DNA from 3 places in the Knoellia sp. 3-2P3 genome. Region 3 is predicted to be linked to each of the others. Evidence: riboswitches for the same ligand, from Rfam matches in the RefSeq annotation. Region 3 holds a riboswitch; each other region holds the start of a gene.
The links. Region 3 has a riboswitch for S-adenosylmethionine ahead of P0Y31_RS09200 (bifunctional o-acetylhomoserine/o-acetylserine sulfhydrylase). Riboswitches for the same ligand answer to the same signal wherever they lie in the genome.
Positions count from the first base shown of each region.

Region 1: it holds a riboswitch for S-adenosylmethionine, as region 3 does, so the genes downstream of both, P0Y31_RS10680 (aminotransferase class V-fold PLP-dependent enzyme) here and P0Y31_RS09200 (bifunctional o-acetylhomoserine/o-acetylserine sulfhydrylase) in region 3, are expected to answer to the same signal.
Region 2: it holds a riboswitch for S-adenosylmethionine, as region 3 does, so the genes downstream of both, P0Y31_RS04545 (cyclic-phosphate processing receiver domain-containing protein) here and P0Y31_RS09200 (bifunctional o-acetylhomoserine/o-acetylserine sulfhydrylase) in region 3, are expected to answer to the same signal.

Region 1 covers NZ_JARGZE010000003.1:107,548-112,527, forward strand. The annotation lists gene P0Y31_RS10670 (multidrug effflux MFS transporter) at 1-254, opposite strand, end outside; gene P0Y31_RS10675 (DNA translocase FtsK) at 371-2,902, opposite strand; SAM riboswitch class IV at 3,409-3,521, shown strand; gene P0Y31_RS10680 (aminotransferase class V-fold PLP-dependent enzyme) at 3,564-4,964, shown strand.
Region 2 covers NZ_JARGZE010000001.1:947,016-951,995, reverse strand. The annotation lists gene P0Y31_RS04570 (SpoIIE family protein phosphatase) at 1-418, opposite strand, end outside; tRNA gene P0Y31_RS04565 (tRNA-Lys) at 988-1,060, shown strand; gene P0Y31_RS04560 (DUF4304 domain-containing protein) at 1,114-1,791, shown strand; gene P0Y31_RS04555 (GYD domain-containing protein) at 1,927-2,247, opposite strand; gene P0Y31_RS04550 (class I SAM-dependent methyltransferase) at 2,447-3,205, opposite strand; SAM riboswitch class IV at 3,306-3,415, shown strand; gene P0Y31_RS04545 (cyclic-phosphate processing receiver domain-containing protein) at 3,455-3,874, shown strand; gene P0Y31_RS04540 (alpha/beta fold hydrolase) at 3,843-4,634, opposite strand; gene P0Y31_RS04535 (hypothetical protein) at 4,723-4,980, shown strand, end outside.
Region 3 covers NZ_JARGZE010000002.1:787,409-792,388, reverse strand. The annotation lists SAM riboswitch class IV at 1,068-1,182, shown strand; gene P0Y31_RS09200 (bifunctional o-acetylhomoserine/o-acetylserine sulfhydrylase) at 1,351-2,673, shown strand; gene P0Y31_RS09195 (histidine phosphatase family protein) at 2,807-3,418, opposite strand; gene P0Y31_RS09190 (multicopper oxidase domain-containing protein) at 3,426-4,980, opposite strand, start outside.

The sequences.
Region 1 (4,980 bases), on a different contig from region 3:
CCGGTGAGGGTGCCCTGCACCTGCGACTCCGTGGCCCCGAGCTCGTCGGCGATCGACGGCATCGCGGGGAGGTAGGTGTCGATGGTGAGCGGCCCGATCGCGATGAGGGCGCCGAGCACCAGCACGAACTTCACGTAGGAGCGGCCGCGCGGCGCCTCGAGCATCACCGGCCGCGGGAGGCGGACGCCCCGGCGGCTGGGTCGCTGCGCCAGGTCGGTGGGTTCGGGAGTCAGCTCAGTGGTCGGCGCAGTCACGTCGGTGGCCAACGCAACCGAGTGGGCTCACTATTCCGCGCCGTCTCATTCCACGGCGTATGCCGGTGGGGCACCGTCGGCGCCACCACGGCATACCGGGGTCGTGGGGCCGGTGCTCAGCCGCGGTCGGTGAGCGACCAGGCGTCCTCGTCGCTCTCGCCGTCCACCTGCTCGTAGGCGTCGAGGTCGGGGCCGAGGTCGCGGGCCGCGTAGGCGCCGACCGCGACCTCGTCGGTGCGGTCGACCGAGCCGTCGGTGACCGCCCCTGCGCCGTCGCCGTCGGCCTCGCCGTCGTAGACCGGGTCGGGGTCGGGGACGTCCTCGCCGCGCATGAGCGCCAGCGTGGTCGGCAGGTCGTCGGGCTTGACCAGCACGTCGCGGGCCTTCGAACCCTCCGACGGGCCCACCACGCCGCGGGACTCGAGCAGGTCCATGAGCCGCCCCGCCTTGGCGAAGCCCACCCGGAGCTTGCGCTGGAGCATCGACGTCGAGCCGAACTGGGTCGTGACCACGAGCTCGGCGGCCTGCAGCAGCAGGTCGAGGTCGTCGCCGATGTCGTCGTCGATCTGCTTCTTGGCCGCGACCACGGTGACGTCGTCGCGGTAGTTGGGCTTGAGCTGTTCGGTGACGTGCTTGACCACCGCGTGGATCTCGGACTCGGTGACCCAGGCGCCCTGCACGCGCATCGGCTTGCTGGCGCCCATGGGGAGGAAGAGCGCGTCACCCTGGCCGATGAGCTTCTCCGCGCCGGGCTGGTCGAGCACGACCCGGCTGTCGGCGAGCGAGGAGGTGGCGAACGCCATCCGCGACGGCACGTTGGCCTTGATGAGGCCGGTGACGACGTCGACCGAGGGGCGCTGGGTGGCGAGCACCAGGTGGATGCCGGCGGCGCGCGCGAGCTGGGTGATGCGGACGATCGACTCCTCGACGTCGCGCGGCGCGACCATCATCAGGTCGGCGAGCTCGTCGACGATGACGAGCAGGTACGGGTAGGGGTGGATCTGGCGCTCCGACCCGGGCAGCGGCTTGACCTTGCCCGCGCGGACCGCCTTGTTGAAGTCGTCGACGTGCTTGAACCCGAACATCGCGAGGTCGTCGTAGCGGGTGTCCATCTCCCGCACCACCCACTGCAGGGCCTCGGCGGCCTTCTTCGGGTTCGTGATGATCGGGGTGATGAGGTGCGGGATGCCCTCGTAGGCCGTGAGCTCGACGCGCTTGGGGTCGACCAGCACCATGCGCACCTCGTCCGGTGTCGAGCGCATGAGGATCGAGGTGATCATCGAGTTGACGAAGCTCGACTTGCCGGCGCCGGTGGCGCCCGCGACGAGCAGGTGGGGCATCTTCGCGAGGTTGGCGATGACGTAGCCGCCCTCGACGTCCTTGCCGACGCCCATGACCATCGGGTGCTCGTTGCCACGGGCCGCCTGGCTGCGCAGCACGTCGCCGAGCGACACCTTCTCGCGGTCGGCGTTGGGGATCTCGATGCCGATCGCCGACTTGCCCGGGATGGGGCTGAGGATGCGCACGTCGGCCGAGGCCACGGCATACGCGATGTTCTTCGACAGCGCGGTGACCCGCTCGACCTTGATGCCGGGGCCGAGCTCGACCTCGTAGCGGGTGACCGTCGGGCCACGGGTGAAGCCGGTGACCTGGGCGTCGATGTCGAACTGGTCGAGCACCTGCGTCAGCGACTCGACGACCCGGTCGTTGGCGGCGCTGCGCGTCTTGTGCGGCGAGCCCGGCTCGAGGATGGCGTTGTCCGGCAGCGTGTAGGTGATGTCGCCGGCGAGGGCGAGCTGCTCCACGCGCTGCGGCAGCGGGGTGGTCGGCGGGGCCTCGAGGGCCGGCTTGACGTCGACGGCTGGGCTGGTGGCGGCGCCGCCGGGCTCCTTGGCCGCGGTGGGGGCGAGCACGCCCGGGGCGGTGGGACGCTTCTGGCCGGGCCGCAGGCGCTTGCCGTCGGGTGCGACGACGGCGGCCTGCTCGAAGGGCATGTCGCCGTCGAGGTTGCCGTCGGCGTCGGGGCCGATCTTGCGTCGCTGCCGCTTGGGCTTCTCCTCCTCGGGCTCCTCGACGGGTGCGCCGCGGTGCAGCAGGTGGTCGCGCAGCTCGGCGAGCCGCTCGGGGATCATGTGGACCGGCGTCGCGCTCAGCACGAGCAGCCCGAAGAAGCCGAGCATCAGGAGGATCGGCACCGTGCCGTAGACGCTGACCGCGGCCTCGAGGGGGCTCGAGGCCAGGAAGCCGATGATGCCGCCCGCGTCACGCATGGGGTCGGCGCCGTCCGGCGGCTGCGGGATGCCCTTGGCGACGTGCACGAGGCCGGAGGCCGCGAAGGACAGGGCTCCGAGGCCGATGCCGATCCGGGAGTTGGCGGTGGACTCGTCCGGCGCCCGGAGCAGGCGCAGGCCGAGGAAGAGCAGGGCGAGCGGCACGGCATACGCGACCCGGCCGAACGTGCCGGCGACCACGGCGTGGACGACGTCGCCGACGACGCCCTCGAACGCCCACCACTCGCGCGCGGCGACGACGATGGCCAGGCCGATGAGGGCGAACCCGAAGCCGTCGCGGCGGTGCTCGGGCTCGAGGTCACGGGCGCTGTGGCCGACCCGGCGCACCGCGCCGCCGGCGACGTGCGCCATGCCCATCCACGTCCCCCGGATCGCGCGCAGCGGCAGCGGCAGGCCGCCGCCCTTGGCCTGCCCGCGCGGGGCCGCCTTCCTGGTGGCGGGCTTGCGGTTGGCCGGGCGCGTGGACGTGCTGCGACTCGTCGAAGAGCGCGCGGAGGTGGACGGACGTGTCGCCATGCTCCGCACGGTACGCGATCGCCTCTGCGGAAACACGCGTCACACGCGCCACACCGAGCGGTTTCTTGCCCGTGACGGCATCCTCCGAACGGTTGACCCGACTGTCGTGATTCGGCCATTTCCGCAGGTCAGGGCCCCAGCGGCGGCGGGGACGTGCCACCCTGAGGGTGCGTCTGGCGGGGCCTGCGTCGACGCTCTGGCGGGAGCGTCGACGCAGGCAGACCTGGCCACCTCGCCCCCGCCACGGCCGGATGCTCCCTCCAGGAGCCGGGCCGGGTCTCAGATGGCGGGAATCACCGACGGCGTGGTGGCGCCGCGGGGACGTCGCTCGCTACCGTTCCCGCCAAGGTCATGAGTGCCAGCGCGCAGCCCCGGCTTGCTGGCCAGCAACCCTCCTCCGCGGTGGGGTGCTCCGGGTGACGACCGGGTCGCCTGCGCCCGCAGGTGGCAAGCGCGGACCCGCGGCCACTCCCCCGGGTCCACCGGACCCCAGGAGCACGCCGTGTCCATCGCCAGCACCAGCCGCAACCGAGCCCCCGAGACCCACACCGGGCAGGCCCACCACCGTCGCCACCTGCGGCCCGTGCCCGGCGAGCCCGCGGCCGCGGGTCCGGTGCCCGCGGTGGTCTCGGCCGACCTCGGCGTGCCGACCCTGCACCGCACCGTGGTCGACTACGCCAACCTCGACCACGCCGCCTCCACACCGGCTCTCGTCTCGGTCAAGCAGGCCGTCGACACCGCCCTGCGCACCTACTCGTCCGTGCACCGGGGCAACGGGTATGCCTCGCGCGTGACGAGCCGGTGGTACGAGGCGGCCCGGGAGGAGGTCCGGCGCTTCGTCGGTGCGCGTGAGGGCGACGAGGTCGTCTTCACCCGCAACACCACCGACTCGTTCAACCTGCTCGCCCGCGCCCTTCCCCGGGGCACGGAGGTCTTCGTCTTCGAGGCCGAGCACCACGCCACGCTCCTGCCGTGGGCGGGCCGCACCACCCGCCTGCCGGTCCCCGGCAGCCTCGACGATGCGCGCGTGCTCCTGTCGAGCGCGCTCGAGCGCTCCACCGCCCGCCACCGCCTGGTGGTGCTGTGCGGGGCCTCCAACGTCACCGGCGAGGTCTGGCCCGTGCGCGAGCTCGCCGACGTCGCCCACCAGCACTTCGCCCGGGTGGCCCTCGACGCCGCGCAGCTCGCCCCGCACCGCCCCATCGACCTCGAGGCGCTCGGGGTGGACTACGTCGCCTTCTCCGGGCACAAGCTCTACGCGCCGTTCGGCGCCGGCGTGCTCGCGGGGCCGGGCGACTGGCTCGACCAGGCCGCTCCGTACCTCGCCGGCGGCGGCGCGACCGCCTCGGTCACCGAGCGGGGCACGACGTGGCACCGGGGGGCGGCACGCCACGAGGCCGGCTCCCCCAACGTGATCGGCGCGGTTGCGCTGGCCGCGGCGTGCTCGACGCTGGCCGAGCACCGCGAGGCCGTCGAGGCGCACGAGAGCGCCCTGGGCCGGTGGCTGGCCGACGGCCTGGCCGCCATCGACGGCGTGCAGACCTACTCGATCTTCGGCCCCGACCACGCGCGGGTGCCCGTGGTGGCGTTCACGGTCGACGGCCTGGACTCCTCGCTCGTGTCGGCAGCCCTCTCCGCCGAGCACGGGATCGGCGTGCGGGACGGCAAGTTCTGCGCCCACCTCCTGGTGGACGCCCTGCTCGACGACCCGTATGCCGCCGGCCCGGCGAGCGCGGTCCGCGCCAGCGTCGGGCTGGCCAACACCGCCGAGCACGTGGACCGGCTGCTGTCGGCCGTGGCGTCGCTGGCAGCCCGGGGACCCGCCTTCGAGTACGAGCGCGGCCCTGAGGGCTGGACGCCGGTGTCCGACCCCCGCGACCTCAGCCTCCCCCGCCCCTGGTGAGGCGGGAGCAGGTCGA
Region 2 (4,980 bases), on a different contig from region 3:
GCTGCGCCGCCTCGTGGGCAACCCGGAGGCGCGCTTCGCTGGAGGCCGCGGCCGCCTCGGCGGAGCGGATCTCGCTCATGTCCTCCGCGACCACCACGATCCCGGTGATCTGGCCGGTTGGGTCGCGGACCGGTGTGCCGGACACGGCTGCGACGAAGGTGTCACCGCGAGGGCGCCGCAGGGTCAGGTCGCCCCGCCAGGTATCACCCGCGATCACCGCGTCGAGGTCCAGCGGACCGTCGCTGGCGCCGGGCGCGATCAGGTCGTGCACCTGGTGACCGACCAGCTCGGCGTCGACGGTGGCGAAGACCTCGGTCGCGGCCCGGTTGACGAAGGTGATGGTCCCCGCCGCATCGGTGGCAAGCACCGCCAGCCGGATCGCCTGCAGCAGACGTAACTCGTCGATGTAGCGGTGCATTCCGCGCACCTCCTAACCGACACGCTACCCGCCCTGCCCCGATGAGCACGATTAGCTCTGGTCGGTATCGGCCGCCTTGCTCATCGTCGGGCCGCTGCGGCCTCTTGGGCGATCTCCTTCACCGTGGTCCGCTGCAGGGCGGCGGCGCCGTGCCCCTCGTCCCGGGAGGCAGCAAGCGGCCCGTGAGCGCTCCTGCCGTGTCCACCGGCGGCTCCCGTAAGTGCACTCATCTGCCGCGATCCGGTCGTGCCTACGGTGTGGACGCCCCTAGCACGCATGCGCTGCGGAGGTCCGCCACAAGGGCGGCCGGTCCACCGGCGCATGGCAAACGGTGAGCTCGTCACTGGAGGGCAGCGGTGGGCAAGGCCAGCGGCCGGGTCTCCCCGGCACCGCAGTTGATTGCGCGGCAGCAAGGTTTGCGCACCGTCGGCGGCAAGGGGCAGCGGAGGCCACGCAACAGGCGCGCCGGCCGATCACCGCGCCACAACCGGTATGGTCTTCTCGCGGTCAGCGGTGCGAACTACACGGGAGTTATCCCGAGGGTTCTCCCGACTAAACCCTGACCCCCCGGGCCTCTAGCTCAATTGGCAGAGCTGCGGACTTTTAATCCGTAGGTTGTGGGTTCGAGCCCCACGGGGCCCACGAACACGCAGGTCAGAAATCCGCCGGAGAGCTTCCATGCCAGACTGCCTCCCGTGTTGGCCAAGGAGGCGCTGAAGGGGGCACTGAGAACAGAGTTCGGCCCCCTCCTCCGCAGCCTTGGCTTTCGAGGCGCATTTCCGACGTGGCGGCTTCAGCAGGGCGACGACGTGGCGGTAGTCGACATCCAGCCAGGCCGGTACAACGAAGGTGACTTCGGCGACTTCTACGTCAACCTGGCCATCGTTCCGGCCGCCTGGTGGGCATGGACTCATGAGTGCGCTGGTGACACCCCGTGGGGCAGCGACAGCCCGAAGGGCAGGGCTCGCGAGTGGGATGGCTTGTACCGGGCCCGTTCAGCACCCGATGACGGCCAAGGCAGATCCGACGCCGGTTGGCCCCTTGATGGAGTCGAGGAGGCGGCGACGGTTGCGGCTCGGATGACCTCGGCCCTCCCTGGCGCACTCGATCCTCTGCTGGAGCTCCTTCGGCCTGGCCGGCTCCTCGATGCCATGCACTCAGGACTCATTGATGACCAGACGCCCCTCAACGACCGCCCTGGCATGAGAGACATCGTGCGCGCGGTGCTCCTGACGGAGGTCGGCGGAACGGAGCTGCAGGAGGCGTGCCAGCGCTTGGACAGCTGGGCAGGTCATGACTTCGCTGAGCTGCCGTTGGCGACCGCTTCGTGGGCACGCCGCCGGGGCGCTTCGCTCGGCGGTTCTGCACCCTGATCACTCAGCGGGCCCAACCAAGGTCGCACCCCAGCCTCCCCTTCGCGGCAGGTCGCCGCTTCGGACCGTCGAACCGGCCCCTTTTATCGACACTGCAGCCGGCCGCGGCTGCTCCTTGTCGCCCGGGCTCCCAGGTCACTGGCCCGGGGGCGTGTAGTCGACCCTCTGCTCGGTCGCCTCGTCAACCTCCTCAGGAGTCATCAGGACGACGGTCCGGACATGGGCCAGCCCGCTGGAGTTCACGGCCAGGGCGACAGCAGCCGCGGCCTTGTTGTCGGGCAGCTCGCAGAGGGTGAACACGTCGTCCTCCCCGAAGGCGAAGTCGAAGGTCACCATGCGTCCGCCCAGGTCAGAGGCGAGCTTCTGCACGACGGCCGCCCGGGCACTGCCGCCCTTGGCCAGGACTCCCTTGGCTCCAGCACTGTCGTACCGCGCGATGATCATGTAGCGGCTCATGTGGTCCTCCTCCAGGTCGCCACGGATGGGAGCCACGCTTCAGCCAGCACACCTGCGCAACAACCCCCATCGTGGTGAGCGCCGGGTGAACCGGGACCACGCGAAAGCGAGCGTGTCGAGCACGCGGATAGGACGGCCCGATGACAGGAGATGCCGCCGGTCGCCACGACCGCGCCCGGGCATGCAGGCGGCGCACCCGTCAGGAAGACGTAGAAGGACGCCGAAAGAGCGCCACCTGCAGGAAGCCGTGCGAGAAGGTCGGCTCGTCGTGGGTGTGGCCGGGCGGCATGAGCCGGGCGTCCACCAGTTCCAGCCAGGAGAACATCTCCGCCAGCTCATCCAGCGTGTACCCGACCCCGCCCTCGAGGTGCCCCTGGAGCAGCAGGTCCTTGTCCGACGCCGTGCTCCCCATCTCCCCGGCCATGAACGTGCAGATGCCGTACACGCCGTCCGGCGCCAGGGCGGCAGACAGAGCCTCCATGTAGGAGATCCGCCGGTGCGGTGCAAGGTGGTGGAAGCAGCCCGAGTCGTAGACGAAGTCGAAGGGCCCGCCAGCCACCGGCTCGCGCACGAAGTCCACGCGCCGGTAGTCGGGCCCCGACCCCAAAGCCACCGAACCGGCGGCACCCGACCTCTCCATCCGCGACCGAGCCGTCTCCACGGCATACGGGGAGATGTCGATGCCGGTGACGGTGAACCCCTGAGCTGCCAGCCACGTGCTGTTGCGCCCCAAGCCGCACCCGACGTCCAGGGCGGATGCCCCATGTCCACCCGGCAGCAGGGCCTCCGCCTGCCAGGCAGGCAGCGCGGCGTCGGGAAGCTCGGAGGTGAGCGGGTGCCCCTCTCGCTGGAACAGCCCGTCCCAGAACGCCGCAGCCGCGTCGCTGGTCCGCTCGGCGCCGTCGGCATAGAGACTGTCGAGCAGCTCCATCAGCTGGCCGTAGGTGGTCACGCGCACCGGGGTTCCTCCTGCCTCAGACGACTCGCAGAGTCTGACACGCGGTGGCCCGGCCCCGACGAAAAAAGCCCTCTCGGCGCTCTCTCCTACAGTGGAAGCAGCTCAGGAGAGGCAACGAAAGGCACCTGGCTTGTTGCCCGGCAACCTCCACCGCGGAGGTGCCCCAGGGGAAGAGCAGACCGTGCCGAACCCGGCCGGTAACAGGGGATTCCGCCGCGAGCCAAGGGATCCCCGTCACCAGGAGGTCCTGTGCCATCCAGCCACGCATCCGCCCAGCCGTCCGGCGACCACCCCGGCGGCCGCCGACGGCCGCTGACCGTGCTCGTCGACGACACGCGCGACTTCAAGGACGGCCGGCCGGCGCTGAAGGCTCGCACCTCCGAGGAGGCGCTCGCCCTCCTCCGCCGGCTCGCCGACACCCCCATCGACGACCTCTGGATCGACTACGACCTCAGCCTCGGCGACACGGCCCAACCCGTTGTAGACCACCTCGTCGAGCTGGCCGCAGCGGGCAGCCCCCAACCGGTCGCCACCATCCGCGTGCACAGCTCCAACATCCGCCACGGGCACCGGATCTGCGCCGAGCTCGTCGCCGCGGGCTATCCCGCGAGGCGCAGTTACGCCGCGAACATGTGGATCAGGGTGCGGTGGCAGGCGCCGCCGCGCTGACCACGGCGGCGACCTCCTCGGGGTGGGTGAAGAGGTTGTTGTGCGAACCCGGCAGCACCTCCACCCGTGCCGACGGACTCCCCGCGGCCGCAGCGACATCGGCCATCCACTGTTGTGGAGCAAAGGAATCCGCCTCACCGGCGGTCAGCACGAGCGGCACCTCGAGGTCGCGCACCCGCAGCTCCGGGCGGTCGCGCCTCCCCGACTCCACCATGCGGAAGACGTCGGTGCGCACCGTGGCGATGTTCTTCGCCACGACCAGCTCGGCGGGGCTGTCCTTGCGGTATGCCGTGGCCGCGCCTCGCAGCAGCCCCGGCCACGAGCGGTGCTCGGGCCGGAAGGTCAGCCCCGCCAGCACCAGGGACAGGTCGGGGCGGTCGAGCTGGAGGCGCAGGGCTGCACCGAGGGCGACCTGGGCGCCGGTCGAGTGCCCCACCACGACAAGGGGACAGGCGAGATCGGCCTCCCTGATCCAGCGCGCTGCGGCCTCGCCCATCGGCCCGACCACCGGTGGCACCCTCAGCCGGGGACGCCGCCACGCCAGCAGGTCGAGCACGACACAGCGCAGCCCGCGCCGGGCCATCACCTCGACGGTCGGCCGGGTGTAGCGCGGCAGCCCCAGGCCGGGCAGGAGCACCACCGTCGCGCGCGGCGCCGTCACCGGGGCGACCTCGATCGCCTGCACCCAGGCCGCGCCCACCCGGCTCCAGGTCTCCCGCTTCCGGGTCTCGCCCTCGGGGGGCGCGGTCGCTTCACTCATTGCCGGCCAGCGTAGGTGTGACCAGCGCCGTCCACCTCTTCAGCGCGGGTCGACGGAACTCCTGTAGTGCGCCCGACGTCCAACCGGCATGCCGCGCCGGACCACCGTGTTCACCGCCGTCGCCCTCCTCGCGGTGAGCCTCGCCACCGCGTGCGGCTCCAGCAACGGGGATGGCGCTCCGGCAGGCGATGCCTCCGCCCTCTTCGACCGGCGCGCCCGAGAGGTGGCGGCCGTCTGGACGGAGGGTGACCTCCTCGAGCGGTGGCGCACCAGCATCGTCCCCGCACAGGGCCTCACCATCGAGCCCGACTGGACCCCGCGTGAGACCCTCAAGGCCGCGTTCTAC
Region 3 (4,980 bases):
CATAGGCTCCGACGAACTTGTCCGTCACTACCGGCGCAGGATCCCCAGACGCCGCTGGGATCGAGACTGCATGTGCCAAAGTCACGCAAGCCAATAGGGTTAGGAACCTTCTCCGCGGTCGGGGACTCATTGGATGATCTCCGAATCAGCCACCATCCATGTTCCGTTGACCCAGGTGACCTTGTGTCGGAAGTTGATGCGTGTGCCCTGAGACGTTGAGATCACCTGCCCACTCCTATTGACGACGCGGTGAGCCTTCTCTTCTACGAGCACCTCTATCCAAGCGCCTGTTTCCGAGTAGGAACGAACCTGCACCAAGTCCACGACGACTGATGGCTTCTCTTGGCGTTCACCGCGGCTCCGGTATCCCTCGACCACATCAGTTACCCCCTTGCACGCGGTGCAACTAGGGAGCGAAAGCGATTTGAGTCGCGTGGCATCAGCGGACACTGTGGCCCGATCCATCTCAAGGGTGTAGAACTCGGCGAAGGCTTTGGCGCCTTCCTCAGTGTGCTGACGCGCGGCGGCGGGGATGCTGACGGCGACAGTGGGCGAGGGCGGAGACGTCGTGGCCGAGCTGGACACCGTCGCGCTCGTTGTCGCGCTGCTCGACGGTCCCGAAGAGGCAGGCCCCGTTTGCGCGCCGGCACCGTCACTGCAACCCGCCAGCGCAAGCGCCGCGGCAACCCCAACACCGAAGACTGTGGCTCTCGCGTATCCGGCCAAAACTCTCCCCATCTCGACCCTTGGAGGCACTGCCCTTCACAGCACTGTGGAGCCGAGTCTACGGATCTGTCGCATTTGGACCATTTGGTCTTTCCACAGCCGAGTCCTCGCCGACTCGCTCCCACCTGGGCCAACGAGTGGGGGCGGCTTCGGGTCACGTCCGAGCCGACGTCAAGTGCAGAGGGGGCCGGTCCGCTGTGGGGCCGGCCCCTCTGCATCCCCTGTGAGGTGTCCCCACGTGGAGTCTGCGCCCCCTGGAGCCCTCGCGCCACCGGATTCCGCCGTCCGGCATGAGAGACAGGCGTGCACCGCTTCAGACAGTTATGCCTATCATCACGGCAGGTCATGAGTGTCAGCGCCAAGCCCCGGCTCGCTGGCCGGCAACCCTCCAACCGCGGTGGGGTGCCCCGGGTGAAGACCTGGCGATCGGCGTGACGTCGATCGCAAGCGCGGGAGACCTCATCACGTGTCCCGCACCGTCACCGACGGTGCTCATCACCGCCGTCGGTGACGCCCCCAAGGGCTCCGGCACGTTCGACGACCGCACGCCCGACGGGCGTCTCGGGCCCAAAGCCCCGACTCGTGCACACGGCATACCGAACTTGATGTGAGAGGACACCACTGATGAGCGACACCCCGAACTGGTCCTTCGAGACCCGGCAGATCCACGTCGGCCAGGAGCCGGACTCGGCCACCGGCGCCCGCGCGCTGCCGATCTACCAGACCACGTCCTACGTCTTCAAGGACACCGACCACGCTGCGAACCTCTTTGCGCTCAAGGAGTTCGGCAACATCTACACCCGCATCATGAACCCGACGCAGGACGCGGTGGAGCAGCGCATCGCCTCGCTCGAGGGCGGTGTCGGCGCGCTCCTCGTGGCCTCGGGCCAGGCCGCCGAGACCCTCGCGATCCTCAACATCGCCGAAGCCGGCGACCACGTCGTCGCCAGCCCAAGCCTCTACGGCGGCACCTTCAACCTGCTCAAGCACACGCTGCCGAAGTTCGGGCTGCAGGTGACCTTCGTCGACGACCCCAACGACGTCGAGTCCTGGAAGGCAGCGGTGCGGCCCAACACCAAGCTGTTCTTCGCCGAGACCATCTCGAACCCCAAGTCCGAGGTGCTCGACATCCAGGCCGTGGCCGAGGTCGCCCACGACAACGGCGTCCCCCTCGTCGTCGACAACACGATCGCCACGCCCTACCTCATCCGCCCGCTCGAGTGGGGCGCCGACGTGGTCGTGCACTCCGCTACGAAATACCTTGGGGGACATGGCACCTCGATCGCAGGGGTCATCGTCGACGGTGGCACCTTCGACTACGGCAGGGATCCCGAGAAGTTCCCCAACTACAACACCCCCGAGGAGAGCTACCACGGGCTGGTGTTCGCGCGGGACCTCGGGGTCGGCAGCGCGCTCGGGGCCAACCTCGCCTTCATCCTCAAGGCACGGGTGCAGCTGCTGCGCGACCTCGGTGCGGCCATCTCCCCGTTCAACGCCTTCCTCATCGCGCAGGGCATCGAGACGCTCAGCCTTCGCCTCGACCGACACCTCGAGAACACGCACCAGGTCGCGAGGTTCCTCCAGGCCAACGACCAGGTCGAGCGTGTCGTGTGGGCCTCACTGCCCGAGCACGAGAGCTACGCCAAGGCAAAGACCTACGCCCCCAAGGGTGCCGGCGCCGTGCTCGCCTTCGAGATCAAGGGTGGCCTGGAGGCGGGTAAGCGCTTCGTCGAGGCCCTCACGCTGCACAGCCACGTGGCCAACATCGGCGACGTCCGATCGCTGGCGATCCACCCGGCGTCCACGACCCACTCACAGGGACCTGACGAGGACCGCCTCGCCGCCGGCGTGACGCCCGGCCTCGTTCGCCTCGCCGTGGGCATCGAGCACATCGACGACATCATCGCCGACCTCGAGCAGGGCTTCACCGCCGCCAAGAACGCCTGACGGGGGATCAGGGGACGAGCAGGGGGACAAGCAGGGGTATGCCGTGGGGCTGGGACCGAGCGCGCGTCGCCACCCAGCCCCACGGGTCTGTCCCGGGCATGCCGCGAGTACCCGGACGAGACGAGAATCCTTGCTAGAGAAGGAGGGGCAGGGGCTTTCCGGCCCAGCTCGTGCACACCCAGCCCGACGAGTCCACCTCCACCTCGACGGCCTCACCGTTGCCGAGCGGGTGGCGGTCGACGAACGAGGCCGTCACGTTGCGGCACAGGTGGCTCAGCCCGAGCTCGATGATGCCGCCGTGCGACACCAGCAGGACGGACTCGCCGCGGAACAGGTCGGCGACCTCCTCCACCACGTCGCGCAGCCGGGCGATGACGTCGTGTCCCGTCTCCCCGAAGATGGTGCCGTCGAGGTCACCCTCGAGCCAGGCCGCGTAGACGTCGCCCGGCTCGTCCTTGTCGCACAGCGGGGGCGTCCAGCGCTCGTCGTTGATGAGCTCGCGCAGGCGGTCGTCGGACACGACCGGCAGGCCCAGGCGTTCGCTGACGACCGAGGCCGTCTGCTGGGCCCGCTCCATGGTGCTCGCCCACAGTGCGGCCACGCGCATCTCGAAGACCCGCTCCGCGAGCTGCTCGGACTGGTTGACGCCCGTCGGCGTGAGCAACCTCGGGCCACCGCCGTCCGGGGTGGCGGCGTCGCCGTGGCGGGCCAGGATGATCCGGGCAGGGCACTGCAGATCGGCCATGTCTCTCCTAACGCGTGACTCGCAGTATGCCGTGGGCGCCTCGCTCCGCGTCCACCATGATGTGCGAGACGAACGGGTAGTGGCCCGCCTCGGTGGCCTCGAGCTCGACGAACCCGCCCTGTGCGGGTTGCAGCGCGAGCGCCTGCGCACCCCCGATGCTGCCCCGTTGGCCACGCCTCAGGGCGTAGGCGCCCTCGCTGAACACGGTGTCGAACTGGCCTCCCACGACGTGGAAGGAGCTCGGGCGGTTCGGCCCGGCGTCGAACACCCACAAGCGCACCCGCTCGCCGACCCGCGCCGTGAGCTCGTCGTGGTCGTACTGGTTGGCAAAGCCGTTGAACACCACCGCATCCGGTCTCTCGGCAGCGACCTTGGCCGGGTCGGCGGTCTCGCCCTGGTCACCGAGGTACAGCTCGGACTGCACGATCAGGTACTCGCGCTCGACCTGCGGCAGGGCGGGTGGGTCGATCACCACGGCGCCGAACATCCCGTTGGCGATGTGCAGCGACATGGGCATCGAGCTGCAGTGGTACATCCAGATGCCGGCTCGCTCGGCCGTGAAGGCGAACGTGAGCGAGGTCCCGGGGAGGATGGTGCGCATCGGCTGGTCCGGGGCCAGTGCACCGGCGTGGAAGTCGATCGAGTGCCCGGTGCCCGCGTCGTTGCGCAGGGTCACCTCGAAGCGGTCGCCCACACGGCCACGCAGCACCGGCCCCGGTGCCGTGCCGTTGAACGTCCACAGCCGCTGCCGGACACCGACAGCCACGTCGCGCTCCACCTGCTGGGCGGAGAGTGTGACACGGTGAACCCGCTCCGCCGGCGGCGGGGCCAGGCGTGCGTCACGAGCGGTGAACCCTTCTCCCGGCTCGGCCATGAAGTCGGGGACCGCGGCCACCCCACCGGTCCTCGTCGGGCTCGGCGCCGCCCCGTGCTCGGCTGGCTCGGTGCCGCCCCCGTGCTGGGCGAGGTGCCCATCGGTCGCGCCGACCACGTTGACGGAGAACACCATTCCCATCTGCCGATGACCCGCGATGGTGCACCAGCCATCCAGGCCGCGCCCGACCACGGCGACCTCCACGCGTCCCGACTGGCCGGGGGAGAGCCGGCCACTGCGCTCCCCGGACTCGAGCGCGAGGTCGTGCACGTCGCTGCCGCGGTTGACCACCTCGATGACGAGCCGGTTGCCCGCGGGCACGACGACCGAGGCTGGGTGGAACCGCATCGACCTCGCCTCGACGCGCACGGTGGTCGTCTCGCCCGTGGCTGCGGCGGCCGCCGCTGCCGAGGCGCCCGTCCCCAGGGCTGCCGGGTCGGCCGCCACCCCCACCGCGACCGCGAGCAGGACGGCCGAGAGCCCCACCGCGGCAAGGCCGGTGTGACGCGCGCGCACCTGCTCCGGCGGCTCCGGCACGTGTCGAGCCGGTGTCGTCGGGGCCGCGTCGTCCGACCTGCCGGCACGAAGCGCCATGGGCAGCAGGACCAGGAACGAGGCGTGCGCTGCCAGGACGAGCACGGAGACGCACACCCGCACCAGGCTCGGGGCGGGCAGGAGCAGCAGCACC